3 regions of the Catenulispora subtropica genome follow, and region 1 is predicted to be linked to each of the others. Evidence: riboswitches for the same ligand, from Rfam matches in the RefSeq annotation. Region 1 holds a riboswitch; each other region holds the start of a gene.
The links. Region 1 has a riboswitch for cobalamin ahead of cobN (cobaltochelatase subunit CobN). Riboswitches for the same ligand answer to the same signal wherever they lie in the genome.
Positions count from the first base shown of each region.

Region 2: another riboswitch for cobalamin. It lies ahead of ABD466_RS06250 (ABC transporter substrate-binding protein); the one in region 1 lies ahead of cobN (cobaltochelatase subunit CobN).
Region 3: another riboswitch for cobalamin. It lies ahead of ABD466_RS12090 (ribonucleoside-diphosphate reductase subunit alpha); the one in region 1 lies ahead of cobN (cobaltochelatase subunit CobN).

Region 1 covers NZ_BAAAQM010000020.1:113,233-123,453, reverse strand. Annotated here, with positions in the region: gene ABD466_RS19070 (beta-glucosidase family protein) at 73-2,547, shown strand; gene ABD466_RS19065 (alpha/beta fold hydrolase) at 2,706-2,840, shown strand; gene ABD466_RS19060 (DUF4265 domain-containing protein) at 2,867-3,367, shown strand; gene ABD466_RS19055 (hypothetical protein) at 3,390-3,590, opposite strand; gene ABD466_RS19050 (COG4280 domain-containing protein) at 3,578-4,318, opposite strand; gene ABD466_RS19045 (cobalamin biosynthesis protein) at 4,428-5,372, shown strand; cobalamin riboswitch at 5,371-5,509, shown strand; gene cobN (cobaltochelatase subunit CobN) at 5,554-9,237, shown strand; gene erm (23S ribosomal RNA methyltransferase Erm) at 9,461-10,221, shown strand, end outside; gene ABD466_RS19030 (nuclear transport factor 2 family protein) at 10,221-10,221, opposite strand, start outside.
Region 2 covers NZ_BAAAQM010000005.1:32,051-42,271, reverse strand. Annotated here, with positions in the region: gene ABD466_RS06290 (alpha/beta fold hydrolase) at 1-852, opposite strand, end outside; gene nth (endonuclease III) at 993-1,748, shown strand; gene ABD466_RS06280 (NUDIX hydrolase) at 1,763-2,464, shown strand; gene ABD466_RS06275 (MarP family serine protease) at 2,465-3,646, shown strand; gene ABD466_RS06270 (metal-dependent hydrolase) at 3,753-4,469, shown strand; gene ABD466_RS06265 (alpha/beta fold hydrolase) at 4,474-5,373, opposite strand; gene ABD466_RS06260 (GNAT family N-acetyltransferase) at 5,496-6,746, shown strand; gene ABD466_RS06255 (enoyl-CoA hydratase/isomerase family protein) at 6,791-7,621, shown strand; cobalamin riboswitch at 7,742-7,876, shown strand; gene ABD466_RS06250 (ABC transporter substrate-binding protein) at 7,991-8,971, shown strand; gene ABD466_RS06245 (FecCD family ABC transporter permease) at 9,180-10,187, shown strand; gene ABD466_RS06240 (ABC transporter ATP-binding protein) at 10,184-10,221, shown strand, end outside.
Region 3 covers NZ_BAAAQM010000011.1:56,767-66,987, forward strand. Annotated here, with positions in the region: gene ABD466_RS12055 (ATP-NAD kinase family protein) at 1-240, shown strand, start outside; gene ABD466_RS12060 (SDR family NAD(P)-dependent oxidoreductase) at 243-989, shown strand; gene ABD466_RS12065 (GntR family transcriptional regulator) at 1,074-1,715, shown strand; gene ABD466_RS12070 (sigma-70 family RNA polymerase sigma factor) at 1,712-2,758, shown strand; gene ABD466_RS12075 (dihydrofolate reductase family protein) at 2,833-3,426, shown strand; gene ABD466_RS12080 (helical backbone metal receptor) at 3,405-4,130, opposite strand; gene ABD466_RS12085 (ribonucleotide-diphosphate reductase subunit beta) at 4,146-5,159, opposite strand; gene ABD466_RS12090 (ribonucleoside-diphosphate reductase subunit alpha) at 5,172-7,559, opposite strand; cobalamin riboswitch at 7,687-7,941, opposite strand; gene ABD466_RS12095 (PPOX class F420-dependent oxidoreductase) at 8,014-8,403, opposite strand; gene ABD466_RS12100 (quinone oxidoreductase family protein) at 8,542-9,525, opposite strand; gene ABD466_RS12105 (SGNH/GDSL hydrolase family protein) at 9,584-10,221, shown strand, end outside.

The DNA of each region.
Region 1 (10,221 bases):
ACCTACCGACCACTCGGTAATTCGGATAGCCTCCGTCTCGGAGCCGCCGACCGGTGCGAAGGAGTACGTGCCATGGATGAGAACAAGCTGGCCGACCTCGTCGGACGCCTGACGCTGGACCAGAAGATCGCGCTGCTGACGGGCGAGGACTTCTGGTCGCTGCGCGCCGAGCCGGAGATCGGCCTGCGCAAGATGCTGCTGTCCGACGGCCCGGCCGGCGTGCGCGGCACGGCCTGGGACGAGCGCGACACCTCGCTGCTGTTCCCGAACCCCACCGCCCTGGCCGCCACCTGGGACCCCGGCCAGGCCCGCCGGGCCGGCGCGCTGATGGGCGCGCAGGCCCGCGACAAGGGCGTGGCCTGGCACCTGGCGCCGAACGTCAACCTGCACCGCAGCCCGCTCGGCGGCCGGCACTTCGAGTGCTATTCGGAGGACCCGCTGCTGTCCGCGCAGGTCGCCGTCGGTTTCGTCGAGGGCGTGCAGAGCGCGGGGGTCGCGTCCACCGTCAAGCACTACATCGGCAACGAGTCCGAGACCGACCGCATGACCTACGACGCCGAGATCGACGAGGGTGTGCTGCGGGAGGTCTACCTGCCGCCGTTCGAGGCCGCGGTGCGGGCCGGCGCCTGGTCGGTCATGGCGGCCTACAACTCCGTGGACGGCGTCAGCATGACCGACAACGAGCCGCTGCTCACCGGCCTGCTGAAGGACGACCTCGGCTTCGACGGCGTCGTGGTCTCCGACTGGTTCGCCACCCGCTCCACCGCCGTGTCCGCCAACGCCGGACTCGACGTCGTCATGCCCGGGCCGCAGGGCCCGTGGGGCGAGGCGCTGGCCGAGGCGGTGCGCAAGGGCGAGGTGCCACAGGCCGCGATCGACGACAAGGTGCTGCGGATCCTGCGGCTCGCCGCCCGCACCGGGTTCCTGGAGGGCGCCGGCGAAGCCGAGGCCGAACACGGCGAGCCCCCGGCCCCGGCCGGAACGCCCGACGACGCCGAGGCCCAGATCCGCGACATCGCGGCGCGCGCCATGGTCGTGCTGCGCAACGAACCGGTCGGCGCCGGACCCCTGCTGCCGCTGGATTCCGGCACCGTGTCCCGCGTCGCGGTCATCGGGCCGAACGCCGCGCTGCTCACCGCGCAGGGCGGCGGCTCGGCGCACGTGAACCCGGCCCACGTCGTCAGCCCGCTGGCCGGCCTGACTGCAGCCTTCGGACCAGGCGTCGCCGTCGAGTACGCCGAGGGCGTCCACACCCAGCGGCTGCTCGCGCCGATCACGCCCGACACGGCTACGGACCCTGATACCGGAGAGCCGGGCCTGCGCGTCGACTTCCTCGACGCCGCCGGGGACGTCCTGGGCAGCGAACTGCGGCGGGCTTCGCGGTTCGTGTTCATGGGCGGACTGCCGAGGGGGACGTCCGGGATCCGCGTCCGGGCCGACGTCGCCGTCGGGGAGAGCGGCCCGCACCGGTTCTCCGTGTCCGGCGTCGGCAGGTTCCAGCTGACGGTCGGCGACCGGCCGGCCGTCGACGTCGAGCTCGCCCCGAGCGAGGGCGGCGACATCGTCGAAGCTCTGGTCAAGCCGCCGGAGCACCGCGTCGACGTGGACCTCGAAGCCGGGACGGTCCGCGCGGAGGTGGTGGCCTCCGTCGACCCGGACCTGCCGATCGCGATGTTCGGGCTGAACCACGGCGCGCCCGGTCCCGGCGCCGACGAGCTGTTCGCCGCGGCCGTCGAGGCGGCGCGCGCCGCCGACGTGGCGATCGTCGTCGTCGGCACGACCGACGAGGTGGAGAGCGAGGGCTTCGACCGCACCGGCCTGAAGCTGCCCGGGCGCCAGGACGACCTGGTGGCGGCCGTGGCCGCCGCGAACCCGCGCACCGTGGTCGTGGTGAACGCCGGCGCGCCGGTGGAGATGCCGTGGCGCGAGCAGGTGCCGGCGCTGCTGTGGGCGTGGTTCCCCGGCCAGGAGGGCGGTGACGCCGTCGCGGACGCCCTGACCGGCGCGGTGGAGCCCGGCGGCCGGCTGCCCACGACGTTCCCGAAGGCCGAAGCGGACGTGCCGGTGCTGTCCACACGGCCGGTCGACGGCAAGATCCGGTACAGCGAGGGCTCGATGTTCGGCTACCGCGGCTACGAGAAGGCGGGGACGGTGCCGGCGTTCCCGTTCGGCCACGGTCTCGGCTACACCACCTGGTCCTACGAGGACATCACGGCCGCGGTCACCGCGGGCGGCGACGTCGAGGTGCTCGTACGGGTCCGCAACACCGGCTCGCGCATCGGGCGCGAGGTGGTGCAGATCTATCTGACCGGCGAGGGCGACGCGGGGGCCGACCCCCGGCGTCTGGTCGGCTTCGGCGCGACCCTCGCCGCGCCGGGCGAGATCGCGACCGTCCCGGTCACGATCCCGGCCCGGGCGCTGGCCCGCTGGGACGAGGAGGAGAAGGGCTGGCGGGTGCACGGGGGCCCGCGGGACCTGATCGCGTCCCGGTCGGCGGCGGACCCACGGATCCGCACGCGGGTCGAGGTGGCGGACGCCCAGGGCTGAGACCCCCCGGGGTGCTGCGGCCCGGAGTCCCGGCCCGCCGCCGAACGGCGGTGGCGCCGGCTGCGTGAGGGAGCCGGCGCCACCGCCACCCTTCCCGCTCCCCGATTTTAACAAGGTTCTGACAAACGTTCTGGACGAACGACTTCATCCCGGTGGACGTGCAGCGGGAATACTCCGAGCGGCTCGGCGTGCGGTTCGTGCTCATGACCGGTGCCGGGCACACGCCGAACGAGGAGAGACCGGAGGAGCTGACCGCGGTGCTGGTGCCGTTCTGGGAACAGAATCAGCGTTGATCCCGATCTGATGAGATGCTGGCGGTGTGGCTGGCAGGAATATGGCGAGCGTTCCGCACGTCGAGCGGTTGAAGGTCGACTTCGCGTTGGAGCAGGACGCGTCCGGGTGGCCGCCCGCCGGTTCGGAGCGGGTCTGGGCGGTGCGCGTCGGCACCGACCGGGCCCGGCTGGACAACGTCCCGTTCTTCGTCCGGGGCTACGCGGTCGACGACGTGGTGCGCTTCGAGACCGACGAAGACGGCGTCCACTGGGTCCGGGAAGCGGTCCGCTACTCGGCGAACTGCACGATCCGGGTCATCCCGGCCAGGGACGGGCCCGAGGACGAGAGCGGTCGGGCGGTGCTGGAGGCCCTCGCTCCGTTCGGAGTCACGGGCGAGGGCATAGCCCAGTTGGGCATGGTCGCGCTGAACGTGCCGGAGCACGCTGACGTCCCCGCGGTGAAGCGTTTCCTCATCGAGGGCGAGGGCGACGGGCGCTGGCAGTACGAAGAAGGCTGCGTCACCGACGCGTGGCGTTCCGCCGCGTGACCGGCCACTGAGGCTTACGGGGCTATTTCCGGCGGACGGCCCGAGCCAGCGTCGCGGCCAGTGCCAGCGTGACGACGACCGGCAACAGCCACCAGCACGCGGTGGTGCGGGTGCTGAGGACGGCGGTGCCGGCCAGGGCGGCGATGATCAGGACGGCGACCATCGGATCGTCGCCGACGATGAACTCGTACCAGAAGGCTGCGAAGGCTTTCAGCCGGCCCATACCGCGCGCCTCCTGCGCAGGACCCAGACCGCGGTGGCGGCGACGGCCAGCACATAGGCGACGATGACGGGGAGGGCGGCGTCACCGCCGGGCCACTCCGCGCCGGCGCCCGCCGCGCCCCAGAAGATGCCGAAGCCGGTGAGCATCACACCGACCGCGAACTTCATGGTGTTCTCCGGGACGCGGGCCAGCGGGGCCTTCAGCACGACGCCCGCCGCCGCGACGGTGAGGACGGCGGCGACCGCGGCCAGCGCGGCGAGCGCGACACCGTGCTGATTGGCGCCGAAGGTGAGGGCGATGAACGCGACCTCCAGGCCCTCCAGGACGACACCCTTGAAGGACAAGGTGAAGGCGTACCAGTCGTCGACGAACGGCTTCTTGCTGCTGGTCACCCGCGCGGCGGCGGCGACCTGGCGGCGGTAGGCCGCGGCCTCGTCGCGCAGGTCCTTGTCACCGGACGCGCGCAGGATCGCTTTGCGCAGCCACTGGAGCCCGAAGGTCAGCAGCAGCCCGCCGACCACCAGCCGCAGCGTCTTGAGCGGCAGCACCGTCAACGCCGGCCCGAGGGCCGCGACCACGGCCCCGAGCAGGAGCAGCCCGGCCGCGACGCCCTGCAGCGCCGGGCGCCAGCCGCGCGTGACGCCGGCGGCGAGCACGATGGTGAGAGCCTCCACGGCCTCGACCGCGCAGGCCAGGTAGACGGACAGCAGCAGGAGAGCTGTTCCCACGGGGTTAATGTAACCGGTCCGGCCACGGAAGCCGTCACGGCACGGCGGTGAGGAGCGGCCGGTCGCTCCCTGAGGACGGGCCATGGCGCGGCGTCGATAGGTTGTGCGCATGCGATCTTCTTCCCGGGCCGTGGGGCTCGCGCTCGGCTTCGCGGCGGACTGGTATTTCGCGGACCCGCGGCGAGGGCATCCGGTGGCCGGGTTCGGCCGGGTGGCCGCCGGGCTGCGGAAGGTGATGTACGCGGACTCGCGGGTCGCGGGTGCCGCCTACGCGGGCACTCTGGTGGCGGGGGCCGCGGCGTTGGGCGTCGCGGGGGAGCGGTTCGGGCGGCGCCCGTGGGCCGGGACGGCGCTGACCGCCGCAGCGACGTGGACCGTACTCGGCGGGACGTCGCTGCGGCGCGAGGCGGCGCTGATCGGCGGATCGCTGACCGAGGGCGACCTCGCGGCGGCCCGGGAACGGCTGCCGCACCTGTGCGGCCGCGACCCGCGGGGCCTGGACGCCGACCAGATCGCGCGCGCGGTCGTCGAATCGGTCGCCGAGAACACCTCCGACGCGGTCGTGGCCCCGCTGTTCTGGGGCGCGGTCGCGGGGATCCCGGGGCTGCTGGCGTACCGGGCGTCGAACACGCTCGACGCGATGGTCGGCTACCGCGACGCGCGGTACCGGAACTTCGGCTGGGCCGCGGCCCGGCTCGACGACGTGCTGAACTACCTGCCGGCCCGGTTCACCGGCGCCGTCACGGTCGCGGCGGCTCCGATCGTCGGCGGCAGCCCCATCCAGGCCCTCAGGGCGCTGCGACGCGACGGCGCCCGCCACCCCAGCCCGAACGCCGGACGCTGCGAGGCGTCGGCCGCCGGCGCGCTCGGCGTCCGCCTGGGCGGCACCAACACCTACGGCGACGTCGTCGAACACCGGCCGGTACTGGGCTCGGGGCGCGCGCCGAGGGTCGCCGACATCCGGCGGGCGTCGGTGCTGTCGGCGACCGTCGGCGGCGCGGCCGCCGTCGCGGCGGTGCGGCTCGCCAAGGGACTCGGCCGATTCAGGGGCTAGCCCCGATCCGCCGATCTGGCACACTGTCCCCCGGACGACGAAGTCAGGAAGCCCGTGCGAATCGGGCGCTGTCCCGCAACTGTGAGCGGTCCTCCTCAAGGCCGCGAGTCAGGAACTGCCTGTCGTCCGTCACCATCGGCCCGAGGCGGAGCGCGGACTCCGCGAGAGGAAGTGCCGCCGCATGCCCGCGCGCGTTCTGCTGCTGTCCACCGCTGACACCGAGCTTCTGGCCGCCCACGCGTCCGGCGCCCCCTATCGCACGGCGAATCCCGCCCGGCTGGATGCCGACAGCCTCGCGCCGCTCCTCGGCGACGCGGACGTCGCGGTCCTGCGGCTGCTCGGCGGCCACCGCCTGTGGCAGTGGCTGGTCGACGCGGTCGCGGCCAGCGGGGTTCCGGCCGTCGTCCTCGGCGGCGAGGCGGTGCCGGACGCCGAACTGATGGCGTTGTCGACCGTGCCCGGCGGCGTCGCGGCCGACGCGCTGAACTACCTCACCGCCGGCGGTCCCGCGAACCTGGCGCAGCTGGCGAACTTCCTCACCGACACGGTGCTCGGCGGCGGCGAAGGATTCGACGCGCCCACGGCGATGCCCGAGTTCGGGGTGCACGGCGAGCGGGCGAGCCGGGACGGCCGCCCAACCGTCGGCATCGTCTTCTACCGCGCGCACGAGCTCTCCGGCAACACAGGATTCGTCGACACCCTCGCCGACGCCCTCGAAGCCCGCGGCGCCAACGCCCTGCCGGTCTACTGCGGCTCGCTGCGGGGTCTGTCCGACGCCGCGGGCCAAGGCCTCGTCGAGCTGCTCGGCCGCTGCGACGCGCTGGTCGTCACCGTCCTGGCCGGCGGCGGGGCCACCGCGGCCGACGCCGGCGCCGGCGGTGACGAGGACGCCTGGGACGTGGGAGCGCTGGCCGCCCTCGACATCCCGGTGATCCAAGGGCTCTGTCTCACCTCCTCCCGCGAGGCGTGGCGGGACTCCGACGCCGCGCTCACCCCGATGGACGCGGCGATGCAGGTCGCGATCCCGGAGTTCGACGGCCGCCTGATCGCCGTCCCCTTCTCGTTCAAGGAGAAGGGCGAGGCGGACATCCCCGTCTACGTCGCCGACGAGGAGCGCGCCCGGCGGCTCGCGGGCATCGCCTTCCGCCATGCCGCACTCCGCTCGATCCCCAACAGCGACAAGAAACTCGCCCTGGTCCTGTCCTCCTACCCGACCAAGCATTCCCGCATCGGCAACGCCGTCGGCCTGGACACTCCTGCCTCCGCCGTCCGCCTGCTCACCGCCCTGCGCGCGGCCGGCTACACCGTCGGCGACTTCCCCGAGGACGGCGACGAGCTCATCCACCGCCTCATCGCCGCGGGCGGCCACGACGTCGAGTGGCTCACCGAGGACCAGCTGGCGGCCGCCCCCGCCCGCGTCCCGCTCGGCGATTACGAGTCCTGGTTCGCGGGCTTGCCCGCCGAACTGCGCGAGGGCATCCGCCGGCACTGGGGTGAGCCGCCCGGCTCGCTCTACGTCGACGGGGACGACATCGTGCTCGCCTCGCTCCAGTTCGGGAACGTGCTGCTGATGATCCAGCCGCCGCGCGGCTTCGGCGAGAACCCCATCGCCATCTACCACGACCCCGACCTGCCGCCGAGCCACCACTACCTGGCCGCCTACCGCTGGCTGGAGAACGCGTTCGGCGCGGACGCCGTCGTGCACCTCGGCAAGCACGGCACGCTGGAGTGGCTGCCCGGCAAGGGCCTCGGCCTGTCCGCGTCGTGCGCCCCGGACGCGGTCCTGGGCGAGCTGCCGCTGGTCTACCCGTTCATCGTCAACGACCCCGGCGAGGGCACGCAGGCCAAGCGCCGCGGCCACGCCACCATCGTCGACCACCTGATGCCGCCGATGGCGCGCGCCGACACCTACGGCGAGCTGGCCAAGCTGGAGCAGCTGCTCGACGAGTACGCCGCCGTGTCCGCGCTGGACCCGGACAAGGCCCCGGCGGTGCGGGCGCAGATCTGGACCCTGATCCGCGCCGCGCAGCTGCACCACGACCTCGCGGCGTTCCTGCACGGCGACGTCGAGCGCCAGCCGGCCGACGACGACTTCGACGAGTTCGTGCTGCACCTGGACGGCTACCTGTGCGAGATCAAGGACGTGCAGATCCGCGACGGGCTGCACATCCTCGGCCGGGCGCCGGAAGGCGGGGAACTGGTCGCCGACGTGTTGGCGGTGCTGCGGGCGAAGCAGGTCTTCGGCGGGGTGAGCGGCGCGGTGCCGGGACTGCGGCAGGCGCTCGCGGCGTTCGTCGGCCTGGACGAGCAGGTCCTGCTGGCCGAGCCCGGCGCGCCGGTGAAGAGCCCTGAGTCGCTGAGCGAGCTGGCCGGGCCGCAGGCGCCCGCACGGACCGCTTCGGACGCGGTCGACATGCTGGAGACGCTGGCGCGGCGGCTCGTCGAGGGGCTCGCCGCCACCGACTGGGACTCCGCACGCGCCGAGAGCGTGTGCGACGAGGTCCTGCGCGCCGGCGACGCGGACGTCATCAGGGTGCTGCGCTTCGCCGCGACCGAACTCGTCCCGCGCCTGGCCCGCACCACCGACGAGATCGCCAACGTGCTGCGCGCCCTCGACGGCCGCTACATCCCGGCCGGCCCCTCCGGCGCCCCGACCCGCGGCCTGGTCGGCGTGCTGCCCACCGGCCGCAACTTCTACTCCGTCGACCCCAAGGCCATCCCGTCGCGCAACGCCTGGGACGTCGGCCAGGCCCTGGCCGAGTCGCTGCTGGCCCGGCACCTCGCCGACACCGGCGACTACCCGCGCTCGGTCGGCCTCACCGTCTGGGGCACTTCGGCGATGCGGACCCAGGGCGACGACATCGCCGAGATCCTGCACCTGCTGGGCTGCCGGCCGGTGTGGGACGACGCCTCCCGCCGCGTCACCGGCTTCGAGGTCGTGCCGGCGGCCGAGCTCGGGCGGCCGCGCGTCGACGTCACGGTCCGCATCTCAGGGTTCTTCCGCGATGCGTTCCCGCACGTCATCGCGCTCATCGACGACGCCGTGCGGGCCGTCGCGGAGCTGGACGAGCCCGCTTCCGAGAACTTCGTGCGGGCCCACGCCGACGCCGACACCGCCGCGCACGGCGACCGCCGCCGCGCCACCACCCGGGTCTTCGGCTCCAAGCCCGGGGCCTACGGCGCCGGCCTGCTGCCGCTGATCGACGCCCGCGACTGGCGCACCGACGCCGACCTCGCCGAGGTGTACGCGGTCTGGGGCGGCTACGCCTACGGCCGCGGGCTGGACGGCCGCGAGGCCCGCGGGGACATGGAGTCCGCGTTCCGGCGCATCCAGGTGGCGGCGAAGAACCAGGACAACCGCGAGCACGACATCGTCGACTCCGACGACTACTTCCAGTACCACGGCGGCATGGTCGCGATGGTGCGCGCGCTGACCGGCGCGTCCCCGGCGGCGTACGTCGGCGACTCGGCGGTGCCGGAGGCGGTGCGCACCCGCACGCTGGCCGAGGAGACGCACCGCGTGTTCCGCGCCCGGGTCGTGAACCCGCGGTGGGTGGCGGCGATGCAGCGGCACGGCTACAAGGGCGCGTTCGAGCTGGCCGCGACCGTCGACTACCTGTTCGGCTACGACGCCACCGCCGGGGTCGTGGACGACTGGATGTACGAGCAGCTGGCGCAGACGTACGTGTTCGACGAAACCAACCGCGCGTTCATGGAGCGCTCGAACCCGTGGGCGCTGCGCGGGATCTCCGAACGGCTGCTGGAGGCCGCCGAGCGCGGTCTGTGGGCCGAGCCGGAGGCGGAGACCCTGGACGGGCTGCGCCGGGTGTTCCTGGAACTGGAAGGCGACCTCGAAGGGGAGTAGGCCGCAGCGGTCAGGGGCGACCCGGCGGAAAATGACGGGAACCGCCGCCGGGGCGCTGCTAGTGTCGCTGCCCATGTGTTGCTTCTCCGCGATCACACGGACCCGCGCCTGAGGGCGGGGCCGGTCGATCCACTGATCCGCGAACCCCGCCGCATCCGGGTCCTCTGCCGGTGTGGCCTCCTTGTGCTGCCCGGCTTCGATGCGAGCTCGCGCGGAGAAACACATGCAGCACCACCGGGTCGGCGGACGCCATGAACTCGGACAGAACTTCCTCGCCGACCGCGGCCTCGTCGCGGCGGTGCAACGGCTCGTCGGCGACGAGACCGCCGGGCCGATCGTCGAGATCGGGGCCGGGGACGGCGCGCTGACCGCGGCGCTGGCCCGGCTCGGGCGGCCGGTCACGGCGCTGGAGATCGACCCGCGGCGGGTGCGCCGGCTGCGGGAGCGGTTCGGCGACGCCGTCGCCGTGGTCCAGGCCGACGTGCTGCGCCACCGGTTCCCGGCCGCGCCGCACACCGTCGTCGGCAACATCCCGTTCCACCTCACCACCTCGATCATCAGGAAGCTGATGGCCGAGCCGGGCTGGCGGCACGGGGTGCTGATCGTGCAGTGGGAGGTCGCGCGGCGGCGGGCCGGGGTCGGCGGGGCGAGCCTGCTGACCGCCTCATGGTGGCCGTGGTACGAGTTCGGGCTGGACCGCCGGATCCCGGCGGCGGCGTTCCGGCCGGTGCCGTCGGTGGACGGCGGACTGCTGACGATGCGCCGGCGGGCGGCGCCGCTGGTCCCGGCGGACGACCGCGGCGCGTACCAGGACTTCGTGAGGCAGGTCTTCCAGGCACCGGGACGCGGGCTGGGGGAGATGCTCGCCCGGAGCGGGCGCCTGCGCCCGGAGCAGGTGCGGGAGTGGACGCGCGGCCGGCGGGTCCCGGCCCGGGCGCTGCCGAAGGACCTGAGCGCCCAGGACTGGGCCGAGCTGTGGCGGCT
Region 2 (10,221 bases), on a different contig from region 1:
GTCGGCGACGACGGCGTCGAACTTGTCGAGCATCAGCGACAGGTGCCCCTCGGCCGGCAGCAGTCGCACGGAGGCGCCGGGGACCCGCTCGGCGAGCCAGCGGCCGTGGGCGTACGGCACCATCCGGTCCTCCGCACCCTGCCAGATCGAGACGGGTGTCTCGACGGCGGCCAGGTCGAAGCCCCAGGCGCCGACGAAGGCGAAGTCGTCGTCGCGCCACCCCGCGATGCCTTCCGACACCGCCTTGCGGAACGCACCCGCGGTGTACTCGGCGAACTCGTCGGTCAGGACCCTGCGATCCACCTCGGAGACCAGATCGCCCAGCGCGGCCGCGATCTGGTGGCCCTGGACGTCCGCCAGTCCCTCCACCTGCGCGGTCAGGAAGGCCTCCAAGGGTTCCACCCCGGCCGTCGCCGCCGTGAACTCCTCGACGTTCTCCGCGCCCATGCCGTCCAGCCAGTCGAGCCCCTCGGCGTCGTACGGGGCGACCCCGGCCACGGTCGCGGCGCCCAGACACCGCCCGGGCAGCAGCGCGGCACAGGCCAGGGCGTGCGGACCCCCACCGGACCAGCCGACGGTCAGGAACCGCTCGGCATCGAGCGCGGCCAGGAGAGCGGTGACGTCCTCGGTCACCGACGCGATGGTCCGTCCCGGCTGCGGCGAAGACCCCGCGTACCCGGGCCGGCTGTGCACCACCATCCGCAGCCCGTGCCGCGCGGCCGCCTCGACCATCGGCTCGAACAGGACCGCGGCGAACGGCGTCCCGTGGTGGAAGACGAGCGGCGTCCCCTCCTCGGGACCGGCCACCAGGTACTCCAGCGTCCGGCCGTCGGCGAGGCGGAGAGTCGTCATGGGGAGGAAGCTACCGCAGAACACCGGTGTGTTCGATGCGCCACTGACCTGGCCTCCTGACCTGCCCGAAAGCGTCGCGGAGGGTGACGGCCGCGCGTTCGCGCCATCCCTCGGCCCGTGGCCGCTTTACAGTTGAGTCCATGACCCGAGCCGCCGCCGACGTCTCCGACGTCAAGACCGCGAAGCCGGAGACCGCCACGGCGCTGGTCCGGCGCGCGCGGAAGATCTACCGCGAGCTCGGCGACGTCTACCCGCACGCCAAGTGCGAGCTGGACTTCGAGAACCCCTTCCAGCTGCTCACCGCGGTCATCTTGTCGGCGCAGTCGACCGACGTGGGCGTGAACAAGGTCACCCCGGCTCTGTTCGCCAAGTACCCCACCCCGGCCGACCTGGCCGCCGCGGATCCGGAGGAGCTGGAGGCGCTGATCAAGCCCACCGGCTTCTTCCACAACAAGGCCAAGTCGCTGCTGGGCATGTCGAAGGCCGTGGTCGCGGACTTCGGCGGGCAGGTGCCCGGCAGGCTCGACAAGCTGGTCACGCTGCCCGGGGTCGGGCGCAAGACCGCGAACGTCGTCCTCGGCGACGCGTTCGGCGTCCCCGGCATCACCGTCGACACGCACTTCGGCCGGCTCGTGAAGCGGTTCGGGTGGACCCACCTCGACGACCCGGTGAAGGTGGAGCACGCCATCGGCGAGCTCTTCCCGCGCAAGGACTGGACCCTGCTCTCGCACCGTGTGATCTACCACGGGCGGCGGGTGTGCCACGCCAAGCGGCCGGCCTGCGGCGCCTGCCCCGTCGCGAAGCTGTGCCCGAGCCGGGGCATCGGCGAACAGGACCCGGTCAAGGCGGCCGCGCTGCTCAAGTACAAGCCGGGGGAAGGCGGTCTGCCCCTGTGAACGTTGCGGATGGCATGGGACTTCAGATAACCGACGCCTTGCCCGCCTGGCTGCTGCCGCTGGCGCGGGCCGTGGAGACCGGGGAGGGGCTGGGGCCTGGGTTCCGGCGGCCCGAGGAGCTCGGCGGGGTCCCGCGGCGCAGCGCCGTCCTGATCTTGTTCGGCGAGCACCCGGTGGACGGGCCCGACGTGCTGTTCGTCGAGCGGGCCAAGACGCTGCGGAACCATCCCGGGCAGCCGGCGTTCCCCGGCGGGAAGGTCGATCCCGGGGAGGGGCCGGTGGCCACCGCCCTGCGGGAGGCCAACGAGGAGACCGACCTGGACCCGGCCGGCGTGCGGGTGTTCGGGATCCTGCCCGACCAGTACGTGTGGCCCTCGGACTTCCTCGTCACGCCGGTGCTGGGCTGGTGGCATACGCCGAGCCCGGTGCGGGTACGGGACACGCGTGAGGTCGCTTCCGTCGCGCGGATCGCGGTGAGCGACCTGGTCGACCCCGCCAACCGGCTGCGCATGAGCCACCCCTCCGGACGCTCCGGCCCCGCCTTCGAGGCGGGTTCGCTGCTCATCTGGGGGTTCACCGCCGCGCTGCTGGACGGGGTGCTGAGGGCCGGAGGCTGGGAACGGCCGTGGGACACCGAGCGGATCGTGCCGCTGCCGCAGGAGGTGCTGGCGCTGGCGGTGCGCGATGTCGCCGCGCCGGGGGGAGAAGATAGCTAGATGGACATCCTCGACATCCTGCTGCTGCTCGTCGTGGCGGCGTTCGCGGTCTCCGGGTATCGGCAGGGTTTCGTGGTCGGGGTGGTGTCCTTCGCCGGATTCCTCGGCGGGCTCTCGCTCGGGTTCGTGATCATCCCGGTGTTCCTGGACCGGATGTCGACGGGGCTGCTGCCCAGCGTGATCGCGCTGTGCGCGGTGCTGGCGCTGGCGGTGGTGGGGCAGGTCCTGGGGTCGATGCTGGGCTCCAAGCTGCGCGAGAGCATCACGTGGCAGCCGGCGCAGATGGTGGACGCGGTCAGCGGCGCGGTGGTGTCGGTGGTCGCGGTGCTGATGGTGGCCTGGTTCCTGGGGCTGGCGCTGTTCACGTCGTCGGTGCCGACCATCAGCGACCAGGTGCGCTCGTCCAGCATCCTCAAGGGCATGACCCGGGTGCTGCCGCAGGGCTCGTCGCAGTGGTTCAACTCCTTCTCCCGGATTCTGGACCGCAACGGCTTCCCCCAGGTGTTCGCCCCCTTCCAGGCGGAGAACCCGGCCGACGTCCCGGCGCCGGACCAGGCTCTGATGAACAGCCCGGTGATCAACCAGACCAAGGCGTCGATCGTCAAGATCCGCGGACAGGCGCCGTCGTGCGGGAAGGACATCGAGGGCTCGGGCTTCGTGTACGCCCACGGCAAGGTGATGACCAACGCCCACGTCGTCGGGGGAACGCGGTCGCTGGTGGTCCGGCAGTCGTCCGGCCGCCAGTACCCGGCCACGGTCGTGGTGTTCGACCCCAAGCGGGACATCGCCGTCCTGGACGTCCCCGGCCTGACCGCCGCCCCGCTGCCGTTCCTGGGCGACGGCAAGTCGGGCGACTCGGCCCTGGTGGTCGGCTACCCGCAGGACGGTCCGTTCCACGTCGACCCGGCCCGTATCCGCGAGCAGATCACCGCGACCGGCGCGGACATCTACTCCAGCGGCAACGTCCGGCGCGAGGTGTTCTCCCTGTACGCGCAGGTGCAGCAGGGCAACTCCGGCGGGCCGCTGCTCTCGACCGACGGCCGCGTACTCGGAGTGGTGTTCGCGAAGTCGCTGGAGGACAAGAACACGGGCTATGCGTTGACCGCGAAGGAGGTCGCCGGCGACGCACAGACCGGCGCTGCGACCGACGCACCGGTCAACACACAGGCCTGCGCCATCTGACGGCGGGACGGCGGTCGTCAGGGCTCTGCCGACCGGGGAGTTCGTCGCCCCTTCCTGGTACGTTCATGCCAGTACTCGCACAGGAATGCAGGGGGGCGGACCGGCCATGCTCGGGCACTCACACGCGACCAGCGGCGGACTCGCCTGGGCGGCGGCGGCGACCACTCTGCCGATGAGCGTGCTGGCCTATCCGGCCATGCACGGTTCCACCGCCCACATCCAGGCCAAGGACCTGATCTTCGGGACCTTCATCACCGCCGGCGCCGCCCTGCTGCCCGACATCGACCACCCGAACGGCACCATCGCCCACTCGATGGGCCCGATCACCCACACGCTCACGAAGGGCGTGTCCAAGATCAGCGGCGGCCACCGACACGCCACCCACTCCCTGGCCTTCGTCGCCGGCGTCGCCTATGGCACGTGGGCGGGCGAGAAGTATCTGGGACGCTACTTCACGCTCTCCCTGGTGTTCTTCATGCTGGTGCTGGCCGTACGGGCGCTGAACCTGTGCCCTCCCGGGGAGAAGCTGGACGCCTACGGCCCCTGCGTCCTGCTGGCCGGCGGCGGCACGGTGCTGATGGACCGGTGGATCGCCAGCGCCCCGTCCTGGCTGCCCTTCGCGATGGGACTCGGGGCGTTGACCCACCTGGCGGGCGACTGCCTGACCGATCACGGGTGCCGGTTGTTCTGGCCGTTCACGTTCCGGACCGGGATACCGATCATCCAGCGGACGGGGAACAGGGTGGAGACTTGGTTCTTGGCCCCGGCCATGGCCATCGGATGTGCGGTGCTGCTCTACGTCAAGACCTCTTCGAAGCCTTAGCGCCTCAGCTCTTCAGCCAGTCCACAAGCTCGTTGGTGAAACGCATCGGCGCCTCCTCATGCGGAAAGTGCCCGATCCCCTCCAACAACCGCCACCGGTAAGCCGCCGTCACATAGCGCCCCGATCCCCGCGCGACATGCGGCAGCAAGGCGCTGTCCAACTCGCCCTGCAGATGCAGCACCGGCACCCGCACCTCCGTCCGCATCCGCTGCGCGTAGCGCATGCCGTCCGGACGGACCAGTGACCGGATGAGCCACCGGTAGTACTCCAACGACGAGTGCGCCGCGCCCGGCACGAGCATCGCCTCGCGGTAGCGCTGAGCGACGTCCAGCTCCGGCCAGCCCGTGGCGCCCCACTCGGCGAGCAGTTGCTCGACCAGCATCGCCGCGTCGCGCGTGAGTGCCTTCTCCGGAGCCCAGGGGCGCTGTGCCGACCACATGAACCGGGCCGCCGCGATCTGCTTCGGGTCGGTCAGCAGGGCCTGGCGCAGGCGGCGGGGATGGGCCGATCCGGTGATGGCGAGCCGGTTCACCGCGGCCGGGCGGAAGACGGCGGCGGTCCAGCCCAGGAAGGCGCCCCAGCCGTGGCCGACCAAGGTGGCGTTGGACTGGCCGAGGGCGCGGATGACGCCGGTGACGTCCATGGTCAGGGTCAGCGGGTCGTAGCCGCGGGGGGTCTTGTCGCTGCCGCCGTAGCCGCGCAGGTCCATCGCGACCGCGCGGAAGCCGGCGTCGGCCACCGCCGGGAGCTGGTGGCGCCAGGACCACCAGAACTCCGGGAAGCCGTGCAGGAACAGGACCAGGGGGCCTTCGCCCATTTCGGCGACGTGGAAGCGGGCGCCGTTGGCCGTGATGTCCCGGTGGGTCCACGGGCCGGGAAGGCGGATCGGATCGGAATCCTGCATGGCATCAGCCTCCCATGCTGCCGCCTTGTGAGGAGCTTGCGTCCGGGCTCGGGGGGCGCGGGAGGGGCGTGCGCGGTGAATATTGGCTCGCATGTGCGGCGATGCGGTGTTAGCCATGGATTATGAGCTCCGATGCCCCTTCCTACCCGGTCCGCCCCTTCACCGACGAGGAGGCGCCCGCCTTCGCCGCGCAGCTGGACTTCGGGTTCCACGAGAACCCGCCGCAGGAGGCCCACGACCTGTGGCAGGGTCTGCTGCCGCGGGAGCGGTCGGTGGCCGCGTTCGACGGCGACGAGCTGGTGAGCACCGGCGGTGACTTCCCGTTCGAACTCACGGTGCCCGGCGGGGTCACGGTGCCGGCCGGCGGCGTGACGATGATCACGGTGAAGGCCACGCACCGGCGGCGCGGCATCCTGACGGCGATGATGCGGCACCAGATGCACGGGTGGCACGAGCGCGGGGACGCGCCGGTCGGCATCCTGCTCGCGTCCGAGCCCGCCATCTACGGACGGTTCGGCTACGCGCTGGGCGTCCAGCACCTGAGCCTCACCGTCCCGCGCGGCGACAACGGGCTGTCGGCGGTGGCCGGCAGTGACAAGTTCCGGATGCGGATGGTGGATCCGCTGGAGGGATACGAGCGCTGCCAGGAGGTCGTCGAGGCCAACCGGCTGGGCCGGCCCGGCATGATGCCGCGGGTCGGCGACGGGTGGCGCGACGCGGCGCTGGCCGACTGGGAGTTCGCGCGGGACGGCGCCGGGCCGCTGCGGTGCGTGCTGGCCGAGGACGCCGACGGGACGACCGTCGGCTTCGCGCGGTACCGGGTCAAGGAGGGCTACAACAACCCGGCGCGGCCGGAGTGCAAGGTGAGGGTCAAGGACGTCTACGGGCGCGACCTCGCTTCCTACGTCGCCATGTGGCGATTCCTGTGCGACCTCGATCTGACGAGCGAGGTCCAGGCCGAGGTGCCGGCCGACGACCCGCTGACGTTCCTGCTCGCCGACTTCCGGCAGGCGGTACCGCGCCTGCAGGACATGCTCTATGTGCGGATCGTGGACGTGGACAGGGCCCTGGCCGCGCGGCGTTACGCCACTGCGGTGGACGTGGTGTTCGAGCTCTCCGACCCGTTCTGCCCGTGGAACACCGGGCGGTGGCGGCTCCGCGGGGACGCCGACGGCGCGGAGTGCTCGCGGACGACGGATCCGGCGGACCTGGTCCTGGGGCCGCGCGAGCTCGGGGCCGCGTACCTCGGCGGGTTCTCGCTCGGGGCGCTGGGCCGGGCCGGGCGGATCGAGGAGCTGCGGGCGGGGGCGCTGGCGCAGGCGTCGCGGGCGTTCGTCAGCGATGTCGCGCCGTTCGTGCCCTTCGGATTCTGATCTGCGCTTTTGGATTCAAATCGCTGTCTCATACTGTGGGCGGCATGACTGAGGCACTGGAGAAGGATTACAACGGAGTACTCCTGCGGCGGCACCCGGCCGAGGGCAACGGCGTGGTCGCGGAGATCGTGCTGAACCGCGCCGAGGCGATGAACGCGATCTCGACCGGGATGGCCGCGGCGATCCGGGACGTGGCGCCGGAACTGGCCGACGACCCGGCGGTGCGCGCGGTGGTGGTCTCGTCGGCCGCGCCGTCGGCCGAGGGGAAGAACCACGCGTTCTGCGTCGGCGTGGACCTGAAGGAACGCAACCAGATGAGCGACGCCGAGCTGGTCGCCACCCGGCCGGCGTTCCGGCGCACCTGGTCCGCCTTCGGCTCGCTGCCGATGCCGGTGATCGCGGCGGTGTCCGGCTACGCGCTCGGCGGCGGCTGCGAACTGGCGCTGGGGTGCGACCTCATCGTCGCCGACGACGGTGCGGTGTTCGGCCTGCCGGAGGTGTCGGTGGGCGTCATCCCCGGCGGCGGTGGAACGCAGACGCTGGTGCGGCGGGTGGGCATGAACCGCGCCGCGGACCTGATCTTCACCGCGCGGCGGATCGACGCCGACGAGGCCGACCGGTTCGGGATGATCGACCGGCGGGTCGCCGGCGCGTCCACCGCGCGGGCGGCGGCGCTGGAGCTGGCGCAGCAGATCGCGAAGAACTCGCCGATCGGCGTGCGCAACGCGAAGCACGCGCTGAAGGTCGGCGCGGATCTGCCGCTGGCGGCCGGACTGGACGTCGAGGACGGGGCGTGGCGCGCGACGGCGTTCTCGGCGGACCGGGCCGAGGGGGTGCGGGCCTTCGTGGAGAAGCGGAAGCCGGTCTGGCCGTAACGGCGGGGTCACGGCCGCCGGGGCTGCGACAGCCTTCGACAGCCCGCGACAGCCCTCGACAGCCCTCGAGTTGTGCAGATCACGGGCCCGCGCCCCGTTCGGGGTTAGTCGCGGGCCCGTGTGCTTGCTAGCGTCTGCGGTGACGGCGGCGTGCCGTCCACAACGTGTGCAGCGAAGCCGGTGGGAATCCGGCGCTGTCCCGCAACTGTGAGCTCCCCCGGGAGCGAGCCAGGTCGCCTCACGCGGTGTGTCAACGTTCGGCCCTCGCGGTTCGGGGCGGTCCGGCTGTGCGCATCACGGTCACCAGGGCCGGCGTGCGTCGCGCGGGGCCGCGGATCAGCCGGAGGAGCTGACCTCGTGCATTCTCGTCTGCACAGTGTGGCGCGGCATGTCGCCGTGGGTGTCATAGCGGGTTCGGCGTTGCTGGCCGCCGGGTGTTCGTCGTCGAAGTCGGCGCCCGCGGCGTCGGGCACGGCCTCGACCTCGACCTCTTCCTCGGCCTCGCCGAGCGCGGCGGCGTTCCCGGCCACCGTCACCGCCAAGAACGGCGCGGTGAAGCTGGCCGCGCAGCCCAAGAAGATCGTGTCCCTGTCCCCGTCGGCGACCGAGGACTTGTTCGCGATCGGGGCGGACAGCCAGGTGGTCGCGGTCGACGACCAGTCGAACTACCCCGCGAGCGCGCCGAAGACCGCGCTGTCCGGCTTCAAGCCGGACGCCGAGGCGATCGCGAAGTACAACCCGGATCTGGTGGTGGTCGCCGCCGACACCTCGAACATCGTCGAGCAGCTGGGCAAGCTGAACGTGCCGGTGCTGTGGTTCGACGCGCCGAACAGCCTGGACGACGCCTACGGCCAGATCACCGCCCTCGGCGCCGCGACCGGCCACGCGGACAAGGCCGCCACCGAAGTCGCCGCCATGAAGCAGAAGATCACCAGCGCGATCGCGGCCACGAAGAAGCCCGCCACGCCGCTGAAGTACTACTACGAGGTCGGCACCCCCGGGAACTACAGCGCCACCTCGAAGACCTTCATCGGCTCGGTCTTCGCCCAGCTGGGCCTGGCCAACGTCGCCGACGCCGCCGACAAGACCGGCGGCGGCTACCCCCAGCTCAGCGACGAGTACCTGGTCACCGCGGCGCCCGACCTGGTCTTCCTGGCCGACACCAAGTGCTGCCAGCAGACCTCCGCGGCGGTCGCCGCCCGCCCCGGCTGGTCCGCCGTCCCGGCGGTGAAGAACGCCGCCAAGGGCACCATCGTCGGCCTCGACGACGACATCGCCTCCCGTTGGGGCCCGCGCCTGGCCGACCTGGTCCAGCAGGTCTCCGACGCGGTGAACAAGGCCCAGGGCTGAGACCCCGGCGATGAGGCGCGGAGGTTCGCCCGGCCCGGCGGTGCCGGGTCCGGGCGAAGGGACGACCGGAGGGACGCTCGCTACGACAGCCGCGGGGGTGGTGTCGGGCGAGATCTCCAGGGAGAGCGGGCCGGCAGCCGATCTGACGGGTGCGATCGACGACGGGGTGGTCCCTGCGCGCAAACTCGCCCGCCCGGCGATCGTGCTCATGGCCGCCACCGCGGCCCTTCTCCTCTCCGTCCTCGTCGCCAGTCTCGGCGGTGCCGCCGGCCTCCCGGTCGGTGGCACCGCCGCCGCGCTGCTCGACAAGCTCCCCTTCGTCCACCTCTCCACCGGCCTCACTCCGGTGCAGCAGGGCGTCCTCGACCAGATCCGGCTGCCCCGCGTCGTCCTCGCGACCTTGGTCGGCGCCCTGCTTGCGCAGGCCGGCGCGGCTTATCAGGGAGTGTTCCGCAACCCGTTGTCCGACTCCGGCACCATCGGTGCCTCCGCCGGCGCGGGGATGGCCGCGACCCTGGTCATCGTCTACGGCGGCGGGCCCGAGCAGACCTTCGGCGGGGTCGGGGCGGTGCCGGTGGCCGCCTTCGTGGGCGGGTTGGCCGGGGTGCTCACCAGCTACGTGCTCGGCACGCTCGTCGGGCGCGGTGGCACCGCCTCGTTGATCCTCGCGGGTGTGGCGGTGAGTTCGTTCGTCGGGTCGGTGCAGGCGTTCGTGATGCAGAGCAGCAGCGCCGACGTGAAGCAGGTGTACTCCTGGTTGTTCGGCAGCTTCACCGCGGCGGACTGGGGGCTGGTGCGGCTCGCGGTGCCGTACGCCGTCATCAGCATCCTCATCGTCACGCTGCACGCCCGCCACCTCGACGTCCTCGCGCTCGGCGACGACGAGGCCGCCACGCTCGGCCTGAACCCGGTGCGCGTGCGGTTGATCGTCCTGGCCGCGGCCTCGCTGGCGACGGCGACCGCGGTGGCGGTCAGCGGCATCATCGGGTTCGTCGGCCTGGTCGTGCCGCACGTCGTCCGCCGCGTGGCCGGGCCGGGACACCGGCTGCTGCTCCCGATGAGCCTGCTCGTCGGCGGGGCGTTCCTGGTGCTGGCCGATCTGCTGGCGCGGACCGCGCTGGCGCCGGCCGAGCTGCCGATCGGGGTCGTCACCTCGTTCGTCGGGGCGCCGTTCTTCATCCTGATCCTGCGGGCGACACGGGGGCGGGACCGGTGAGCGCGGTCAAGGCGGCCGGGGTGCGGGTGGCGTT
Region 3 (10,221 bases), on a different contig from region 1:
ATCGGCGGCCAGGGCTTCCTCCTCGGCCGCGGCAACCAACAGCTCTCCCCCGAGGTGCTGCGGCGCGTCGGCCTGGACCGGCTGCACGTCGTCGCCACCGAGGCCAAGCTCGCCGCGCTCGGCGGCCGGCCCTTCCTCGTTGATACCGGTGATCCCGAGCTGGATCATGAGTTCCCCGCCTACCTGCGGGTCGTCACCGGGCACCACCGCACCACCCTCTACCCCCTCGAAAGGCAATGACCATGATCGACCTGACCGGCAAGACCGCGATCGTCACCGGCGGCGCCTCCGGCATCGGCCGGGCCACCGCCACCCTGTTGGCCGAACTCGGGGCGGGCGTCGTGATCGCGGATCTCAACCCGGACCTCGGGGAGGAGGCCGCGAAGGAGATCGGCGCCGCGTTCGTCCGGTGCGACGTCTCCCAGGCCGCCGACTGCGACGCCGTGGTGGCCGCCGCCGTCGAACGGCACGGCGGCGTCGACGTGCTCTTCAACAACGCCGGGATCATCCGGCGCTCGACCGTGCTGGACATCGCCGAGGACGACTGGGACCTGGTGATGGCCGTGAACGTGAAGTCGATCCTGCTGATGAGCCGCCGGGTGGTGCCGCTCATGGCGGCGGCCGGCGGCGGCAGCATCGTCAACACCGGCTCCGGCTGGGGCATCAAGGGCGGGGCGAGCGCCATCTCGTACTGCGCCTCCAAGGGCGCCGTGGTCAACATGACGCGGGCGATGGCGATCGACCACGGCCCGGCGAACATCCGCGTGAACTGCGTGTGCCCCGGCGACACCGCCACCGGGATGCTCGCCGACGAGGCGCGCCAGCTCGGCGAGAGCGTCGACGCCTTCTACGCCGACGCCGCCGACCGGCCGCTGGGCCGCATCGGCCAGCCCCGCGACATCGCCCAGACGGTGGCCTTCCTCGCCAGCGACGCCGCGGCGTTCGTCAGCGGCGCGGTGATCGCCGTGGACGGCGCCGGAACGGCGTGAACGGAAACCGGCGTCGGGGCCGGAAACCGGCGCGCGGTGCGGAACAATGTGGCGGACGGGTGGAGCAGGAGAGGTGACTTCGGGATGGCGATCGAGCGGCGTCCGCTACGTGAGCAGATCAAGGACGTGCTATTGGATCGCCTGGGCCGGGGCGAGTTCGACCCGGACCAGCCGATCAACGAGGTCCACCTGGCCGCCGACCTCGGCGTCAGCCGCACCCCGCTCCGCGAGGCCCTGATCGGCCTGGAGCGCGAGGGCATCATCATCAGCGAACGCGGCAAGGGCTTCCGCTTCGCCCCGATGAGCCCCCAGGAGTTCCGCGACCTGACCACCATCGTGGCCACCCTGGAATCCCTGGCCCTGGAGCTGTCCTCCCCGGAGCACCTCAAGCGGATCGCCCCCCGCCTGCTGGAGGAGGCCCACGCCTTCTCCGCGCCCCAGGCCGAACTCGGCGTCATCGAACGCTACGACGACGAGTGGCACGACCAGCTCCTGTCCGGCTGCCGCAACGACCGCCTCATGGACCTCATCACCACCCTGAAGCTGACGATGCACCGCTACGAGCGCGTCGTCGTCGGCGACCGCCAGGTGATGGAGCGCTCGGCGGCCGAGCACGAGCGGATCGCCGAGTGCCTGCTGGCCGAGGACGTGGCGGGCGCGATCAACGCGCTGAAGGCCAACTGGGAGAGCGGGATGCACCGGATCCTGGAGAAACTGGGGACGTGAGCGACGCTCCCAGCCCCCTGGACCCGGACGCCGGCGCGGACCGGGAGCCGTCCCTCCTGGCCGCCGCCCGCGCCGGCGACCCGGCGGCGTTCGACCAGCTCATGGCCCCGTACCGCCCTGAGCTCACCGCGCACTGCTACCGCATGCTCGGCTCGCCGTTCGACGCCGAGGACGCGGTGCAGGAGTCGTTGCTCAGCGCGTGGCGGGGGCTGGGGGCCTTCGAGGGGCGCAGCTCGGTGCGGACCTGGCTGTACCGGATCACCACCAACGCGTGCATCCGGCTGGGTTCGCAGCGGTCGCGCCGGCTGCTGTCGCCCGACTTCGGCCCCTCCCGCACGGTCGGCGACGACCTCGGCGAGCCGGTCACCGAGCCGGTGTGGCTGGAGCCCTGGCCGGATCCCGCCGAGTCGTACCTCCGGCGTGAGGGGGTGGAGCTGGCCTTCGTCGCGGCGCTCCAGCACCTGCCCGCGACCCAGCGGGCCGTGCTGATCCTGCGCGAGGTGCTCGAGTTCTCCGCCGCCGACGTCGCCGAACTGCTCGACACCACCACCGCCTCCGTCAACAGCGCCCTGCAGCGTGCGCGGCAGACCATGGCCGCACAGCCCGACGCCGCGCCGGCCCGGCAGCGGTCCGAGCTGGCCGAGCTCGGCCCGGACGGTGTCCGCGCCCTGGTCGACGGCTTCGTGAAGGCGTGGGAGGACGCCGACGTCGACGCCCTCGTCGACCTCCTCACCGCCGACGTGCGCTTCACCATGCCGCCGCTGCCGGCCTGGTTCGACGGACGGGACGACGTGGCCGGCTTCTTCGCCGGGGGCGTCTTCGCCACGCCGTGGAAGCTGCGCCCGATCCCGGTCAACGGCCAGCTCGGCTTCGCCTGCTACCAGCAGCGGACGCCGGGCGGGCCGTTCCGCCTCGGCGCGATCAACCTGCTCACCCTGCGGGACGGCCGGATCGCGCAGGTCAGCGCCTTCCTGGACCCGGAGCTGCCGCGCCGGTTCGGGATCCCCGAAATATTCTCGGAGAATCTCGCCCCAGACCGATGAGTCCGCGGGGTCCGGTGTCTCTACCCCGGTGAAGCGTGCGAGAGGCGCACGCCACACCTCACGGGAGGCACCCCATGCGCAAGCTCATCGTCATCGCGATCATGTCCCTCGACGGCTACGTCGCAGGCCCCGGCGAGGACGTCATGGTCCTGCCGATGGACCACGCCTTCGACGAGTACAACCTGGAGCGCATGCGCACCGCCGGCACCACTCTGCTCGGCCGCCGCTCCTACGAGGGCTTCAAGGGCTTCTGGCCCATGGTCGACGGCAACGACGCGTTCGGCCCGGTGCAGCAGGAATTCTCGCGCCTGGACGACGCCGTCGCCAAGGTCGTCGTCTCCGACACCCTCACCATGGACCAGACCGCGCCGTGGACCGACACCACCACCATCGTCCGGCGCGCGGAGGCGCACGCCGTCGTCGCCGGGCTGAAGCGGGGGGACGAGACCGAGGGCGACATCGTGATGTGGGGCAGCCACACGCTGTGGGCCGATCTGCTGGCCGCCGGCCTGGTCGACGAGCTGCACCTGATGGTCGGCCCGGTGGTGCTCGGCGACGGGATCGCGGCGTTCGAGGGCGGCAAGGCCCCGGCGCTGAAGCTGGTCGGCACCCGCACCTGGGAGGGCTCGGACAACGTCCTGCTGCGCTACAGCGTGGAGCGCAGCTGACGCCGCAGCACCTCGGCGGCCTCCTGCAACGACGGCCCGTACCAGGTCAGGTGCCGCCCGGAGACGAGCGCCGACGGCAGGCCCGGGAACGCCTCGGGCCCGTCGGCGGCGGTGAAGGCGTACGGCTCGTCCGGCAGCACGACCAGCTCGGCGCCGCTCGCGCGCAGCTCCTCCACCGGCACCTTCGGATAGCGCTCGGCGTGGCCGGCGTAGACGTTGCGCACGCCGAGCCGGGCCAGGACGTCCCCGGCGAACGTGTCCCGGCCCAGCACCATCCACGGACGGCGCCAGATCGGGACGACCGCCGGGACCGGAGTCCCGGGTGCCGGGAGGGCGGCCCACGCGGCTTCGGCCCGGTCCAGCCAGTCCGGCCGGTCCAGGCCGCACGCCTCGGTCAGCATCCTGTCGAGCGAGACGAAGGCCTCGTCGAGGGTCCTGATCTGCGTGACCCACACGGTGATCCCGGCGCCCCGGAGAGCGTCGAGATCGACAGCGCGGTTCTCCTCCTCGTTGGCCACGACCAGATCAGGCCGCAGCCCGACGATCCGCGGGACGTCAGGGTTCTTCGTCCCGCGGATCCGCTCGACCGCCAGGTCCGCCGGATGCGTGCACCAGTCGGTCGCACCGACCAGCAGCTCCGGCGCCGTCGCCGCGATCGCCTCGGTCAGCGACGGCACCAGCGACACCACGCGCCGTACCGGCATCCCCGGGCCTTCCTTCTAGAAGTCGTCGTCGAACGAGACGCTACCGGCGACCGCGACCTGGTACGCCGAGACCCGCCGCTCGAAGAAGTTCGACAGCTCCTGCACGTCCTGCAGCTCCATGAACGCCAGCGGGTTCGCCGCGCCGTACAGCGGCTCCAGCCCCAGCTGCACCAGCCGCCGGTCGGCGACGTGCTCCAGATACCCGCGCATGTCCGCCACCGGCAGCCCCGGCACTCCGCTCCTGCCCCCGAGCCCACCCCCGAGCAGGTCCTCGGCGAACTGCGTCTCGCACTCCACCGCCTCGGCGAGCATCTGCCGCACTTGCCGCGCCATCTCCTCGTCGAACAGGTCCGGCTCCTCGGCGCGCACCGTCTCCACGACGTCGAACGCGAACGCCATGTGCATCGACTCGTCTCGGAACACCCAGTTGGTCCCGGACGCGAGCCCGTGCAGCAACCCGCGCGAACGCAGGAAGTACACGTAGGCGAAGGCGCCGTAGAAGAACAGCCCTTCGATGCACGCCGCGAAGCAGATCAGGTTCAGCAGGAACGCCCGCCGGTCCTCCCGCGTCTCCAGCCGCTGCAGAGCACCCAGCGAGTCGATCCAGCGGAAGCAGAACTCCGCCTTGCGCCGGATGGACGGGATGTTCTCCACCGCCGCGAACGCCGCCGCCCGCTCGTCCTCGTCGGGCACATAGGTGTCGAGCAGGTTCAGGTAGAACTGCACATGAACGGCCTCCTCGAACAGCTGCCGCGACAGGTACAACCGCCCCTCGGGGCTGTTCACGTGCTGATACAGGTTCAGCACGAGGTTGTTCGCGACGATCGTGTCGCCGGTGGCGAAGAAGGCGACCAGCCGCGACACCAGGTGCCGCTCGGCCGCCGAGAGCCGGTCCAGGTCGGCGAGGTCGCTGTGCAGGTCCACCTCCTCCACGGTCCACGTGTTCTTGATCGCGTCACGGAAGCGGTCGAAGAAACGCGGGTAGCGCATCGGGCGCAAGGTCAGGTCCAGACCGGGGTCGAGCAGCATCAAAGGCTTCCTTTACTGGCAGGCTTCGCAGGCTTCGGGGTTCTCCAGCGAGCAGGCGACGGCCTCTTCCGAGGCGACGGTCACCGTCGCCTGCTGGATCCGCGTCGCCGGCCGCGACCGGAGGTAGTACGTGGACTTCAGCCCGGCCTTCCACGCGTACATGTACATCGACGACAGCTTCCCGATCGTCGGCGCCGCCAGGAACAGGTTCAGCGACTGCGACTGGTCCACGAACGGCCCCCGCGCCGCAGCCAGGTCGATCAGCGCCCGCTGCGGCAGCTCCCACGCCGTCCGGTACAGCGTCCGCAGCTCCGCCGGCAGCGCCTCGATGTCCTGCACGGACCCCTCGGCCCGCTTGATCGCGTCCCGCACCGCCGGCGTCCACAGCCCCAGCGCCTTCAGCTCGCTCACCAGCGCGCTGTTGATCTGCAGGAACTCCCCGGACAGCGTCTCGCGCTTGAACAGGTTCGACACCTGCGGCTCGATGCACTCGTAGCAGCCCGCGATCGAGGCGATCGTGGCGGTCGGCGCGATCGCCACCAGCAGCGAGTTGCGCAGGCCGGTCGCGGCCACGCGGGAACGCAGAGCGCTCCACCGGGCGGCCAGCGCCGGGGACGTCGCCGAGCCCCACAGGTCCGGCTGCAGCGCGCCCCCGGCGGCCCGGGTCCGGTCGAACGCCGGGTGCGCGCCGAACCGCTCGGCCAGCCCGGCCGACGTCTCCAGCGCCGTCAGGTAGATCTCCTCGGCGATCCGCGTCGAAAGCTTGCGCGCCCGCGGGTCGTCGAACGGCAGCCGCAGCGCGAAGAACACGTCCTGCAGCCCCATCAGCCCCAGCCCGACCGGCCGCCACCGCGGGTTCGACGCCGCGGTCTGCTCGCTCGGGTAGTAGTTGATGTCGATGACGCGGTCCAGGAACACCACCGCCGTGCGGACCGTGTCCCGCAGCCGGTCCCAGTCCACGGCCGACCGGTCCGCGGTCAGGTGCGCCGCCAGGTTGACCGACCCCAGGTTGCACACCGCGGTCTCGGCGTCCGAGGACACCTCGATGATCTCCGTGCACAGATTCGACAGGTGCACCGTGTTCCGGCTCTCGCCGGGGCCCGGCTCCGCGGTCTGGTTGCAGAGCCGGTTCGAGGCGTCCTTGAACGTCATCCACCCGTTGCCGGTCTGCGCCAGCGTCCGCATCATCCTGCCGTAGAGCTCGCGCGCCGGGAGCTGCCGGACGTAACGGCCCTCGGCCTCGGCCCGGCGGTACGCGGCGTCGAACGCCTCGCCCCACAGGTCCGGCAGCTCCGGCACCTGGTCCGGGTCCATCAGCGACCACAGCGCGTCCGCCTCGACCCGGCGCATGAACTCGTCCGGGATCCAGTTCGCCAGGTTCAGGTTGTGGGTGCGGCGCGCGTCCTCGCCGGTGTTGTCCCGCAGCTGCAGGAACTCCTCGATGTCCGGGTGCCACGGCTCCAGGTAGACGCACGCCGCGCCCTTGCGGCGTCCGCCCTGGTTGACCGCGGCGACCGAGGAGTCCAGCGTGCGCAGGAACGGCACGATCCCGTTCGAGCGGCCGTTGGTGCTGCGGATCAGCGCGCCGCGCCCCCGCACGCGCGAGAAGGCGATGCCGATCCCGCCGGCGAACTTCGACAGCCGTGCCACCTGGTGGTAGCGCGCGTAGATGGAGTCGAGCTCGTCGCGCGGGGAGTCGACCAGATAGCAGGACGACATCTGGGTGTGCCGCGTGCCCGAGTTGAACAGCGTGGGGGAGCTGGGCAGGTAGGCCAGCGAGGACATCAGCCGGTAGAAGCCGATCGCCTCCTCGGCCTGCTCCGACAGCCCGGCGGCCACCCGCAGCAGGAAGTGCTGCGGCGTCTCGATGACCCGGCGGGTGACCGGGTGCCGCAGCAGGTAGCGGTCGTAGACGGTACGCAGCCCGAAGTACTCGAAGCGGAGATCGCCGTCCCCGTCGATGGCGGCGTCGAACCGCTCGGCCTCCGCGGCGACGAAGGCGGCGGTGAGATCGCCGATCAGGCCCTCCCGATGCCCGACGGCGATCGCCGCGCTGAACGCCACCGCGCCCTGCCCCGCGGCCTCGTCCGCGATCACCGCCGCCAGCAGCCGCGCCGCCAGCTTCGAGTACTGCGGCTCCTCGCCGATCAGCTCGGCCGCGCACTGCACGGCCAGCTCGGCGGCCTGGGCCGGGCCGGCGCCGGCGGGCAGGCCGGCGAAGGTCTTGCGGGCGACGCGGCCCGGGTCGACGTCGGGGAGGCCGGCGGCCCAGCGCGTGACGGCCGCTTCCAGGGACCGCTCGGAGACCGTCGCCGTCCCCGCCGGAGGCGGCGTCGCCGGCTCCGCCCCGCCCGACCCCGTGCCGGCATCGACATCGATCCCGACCTGCGTGACCGTCACAACCCTCTCCTCGCCAGTCGTAGGTCCCGATCCGGACCGTGCGCGAGGAGACGAGAAGGCGCGCGGCAGCGCGGCGCCCTTCGCCGTCAGCCGTCCCGCGCGGCCTCGGACCGGCCGCACCCCATGTCCGGGCGCGGCACCGCTGGCAGGTCTTCGGACTCGCGGGCGTCCGGGGACCGGAGACTCCCGGACCCGGAACCTACTGGCCGTCACTTCCCAGGCCGGCGCCGGCGCCCGAAGGCGCCGCCGGCCCAGTGTGCACGACGGCGGTCGTTCCCACTCACCGCTGCGGGGCAGTCCCGGACTCGCACCGGGTTCCCTCTTGCCTCGGCCGCCGCCCGTGCTGCGAGCGGACGGCCGAACCAGCTGCGTCGGACACCATATCTTGTGGCGGGCTCTAATTCACAATCAACATGCTGTATGTCAGAGGGCTACCGGGGCGTGCTGAGAGCTGCTACTGGAACGTCGCGTGCGTCGGCCGCAGGTAGATCCGCACCCGGTACGGAGCGTCGCCCACGGGGCCGTCCATCGGCAGCGAGTAACGGTCCGCCAGCACCGCGAAGAAGGCACCCTCGGTGTCCGGTTCGATCCGTTCCACGGTGCCGCGCAACTCCAGGTACCGGTACGGCGCGTCCGGGTCGTTGATCGACACCGCGGCGTTCGGGCGCTCGCTGAGCTCCTTGTACTTCGCACGCTTGGTCGAGGTGGTGAACGACAGGAACTCGCCGTCCCACAGGAACCACATCGGGTTCACGTGCGGGTTCCCGTCCGCGCGGATGGTCGCCAGGTGACAGAAGACGGGGCGCTCGAGCAGGTCGGCGTGCGACTCGGGGATCACAGACATGGCTCCACTCCATCCGGCCCGGTGCGACCCCGCAAGTCGCGATCCGACACGCAGCGATCACGATCCCTGATCGTGCGAGGTCCGCCCATCCACGACCCGGTTCCGGTTCTCCCGTGGACGGGCGGGCCTCGGAGCGGCTCAGGAACCCCGGACGGCGACGACGGTCTTGCCCGGGCTGCGGTTCTCGGCCTGCGCGATGTGCGCGTCGATCGCCTCGTCCCACGCGACCACCCGCGGCGCCGGGAGCTCCCATCCCGAGCCCGCCTCGGCGAGCGCGAACACCGCCGCGATGAGCGCCCCGACGGCGCGCGCGTCGGCGCGGGCCCGGTTGATGATGCTGAAGCCGGCGGTGGTCCAGTTGTTGCGCCGCAGGTCCGCCGGCGCCGGGGCGGCCGGGTCGGGCTGACCGGCCGCGGCGCCGTAGCTGACGTAGCGGCCCCCCGGCGCGAGCAGCCCGAGCGAGGCCGACGCCACGTCGCCGCCGATGGACTCCAGCACGACGTCGAAGAGTTCGTCGTCGTTGGCCTTGCGGGCCGCCGCGCCGAACTCCGCGTCCCGCACCGCCGGACGGTAGACCGCCGCCAGCCTGCCCGCGGAGTTCGCGCTCGTGCCGCCGACGACGCAACGCGGAGTGCGCAGGCTCAGCACGGCCGCCAGCGCGTCGCCGACCCCGCCCCCGGCGCCGGTGACCAGGACCCGGTCCTTCGAGGACACATGAGCGGCGTCGGCGAGCCCGACGGCCGTGGCCCACGTGAGCGGCACGATGGTGGCCCGCTCCAGGGCCAGCCCGTCCGGCACCCGCGCGGCCAGGCCGGCCTCGGCCACCACGGTCTCGGCCAGACCACCGCCGTCGACCGTGAACGCCACCACCGCGTCACCGACCGCGAACCCGTCGACGCCCTCGCCGACCGCCGCCACCTCGCCGCCGACTTCCATGCCCGGCACATACGGCCAGCCGGTCGCGTAGCCGGGCACACCGCGGCGGGCGAGGACGTCCACGAAGTTCAGGCCCGCGTAGCGGACCGCGATCGCGATCTGCCCCGGCGCGGGCTCCGGCGTCGGAACATCGACCTCTGCGATGTGCTCGGTACCGCCGGGCTCGCTGAACTGGACGGCCTTCATGACGGGTGCCCCTCCCTTGATCCGATTGCTGCCCGAACGAAAATACCGGCATGATCGGATGCCCATACCCGCAGCACTCCGGAAGGCGGCCCGCGTGTTGTTCAAGGACGGTCAGCACATCCTGCTCATCGGCGACAGCATCACGGACTGCGGGCGCCGGGAGGAGAACGCCCCCTACGGGAACGGCTATGTCAGCCTGCTGCGGGCGTTCACGACGGCCCGGCATCCGGAAGTCCGGCTGACCTGGACCAACCGCGGCAACAGCGGGAACACCGTGCGCCACCTCGCCCAGCGGTGGGACACCGACGCGTTGGCGCCGCGTCCGGACTGGCTGTCGGTGATGATCGGGATCAACGACGTCTGGCGCGCGTTCGACGGCCACCCGCAGAACGCCGTCCCGCTCGACGAGTTCGTCGAGACGCTGCGCGGACTGCTGCGCCGTGCCGTCGAGGAGACCGGCTGCCGCCTGATCCTCGCCGACCCGTACGTGATCGAGCCGGACCGCGAGGAGCCACAGCGCGCGACCAGCGATCGTTACGCGGCCGCAGTCGCGGGTCTGGCTGAGGAGTTCGACGCGGTGCACATAGCGACGCAGCGGGTCTTCGATCACGCGATGCGGTGCACGCGGTCTGAGGACTGGTCGCATGACCGGATCCATCCGAACCTCGCGGGGCACGCGCTGATTGCTGACGTGTT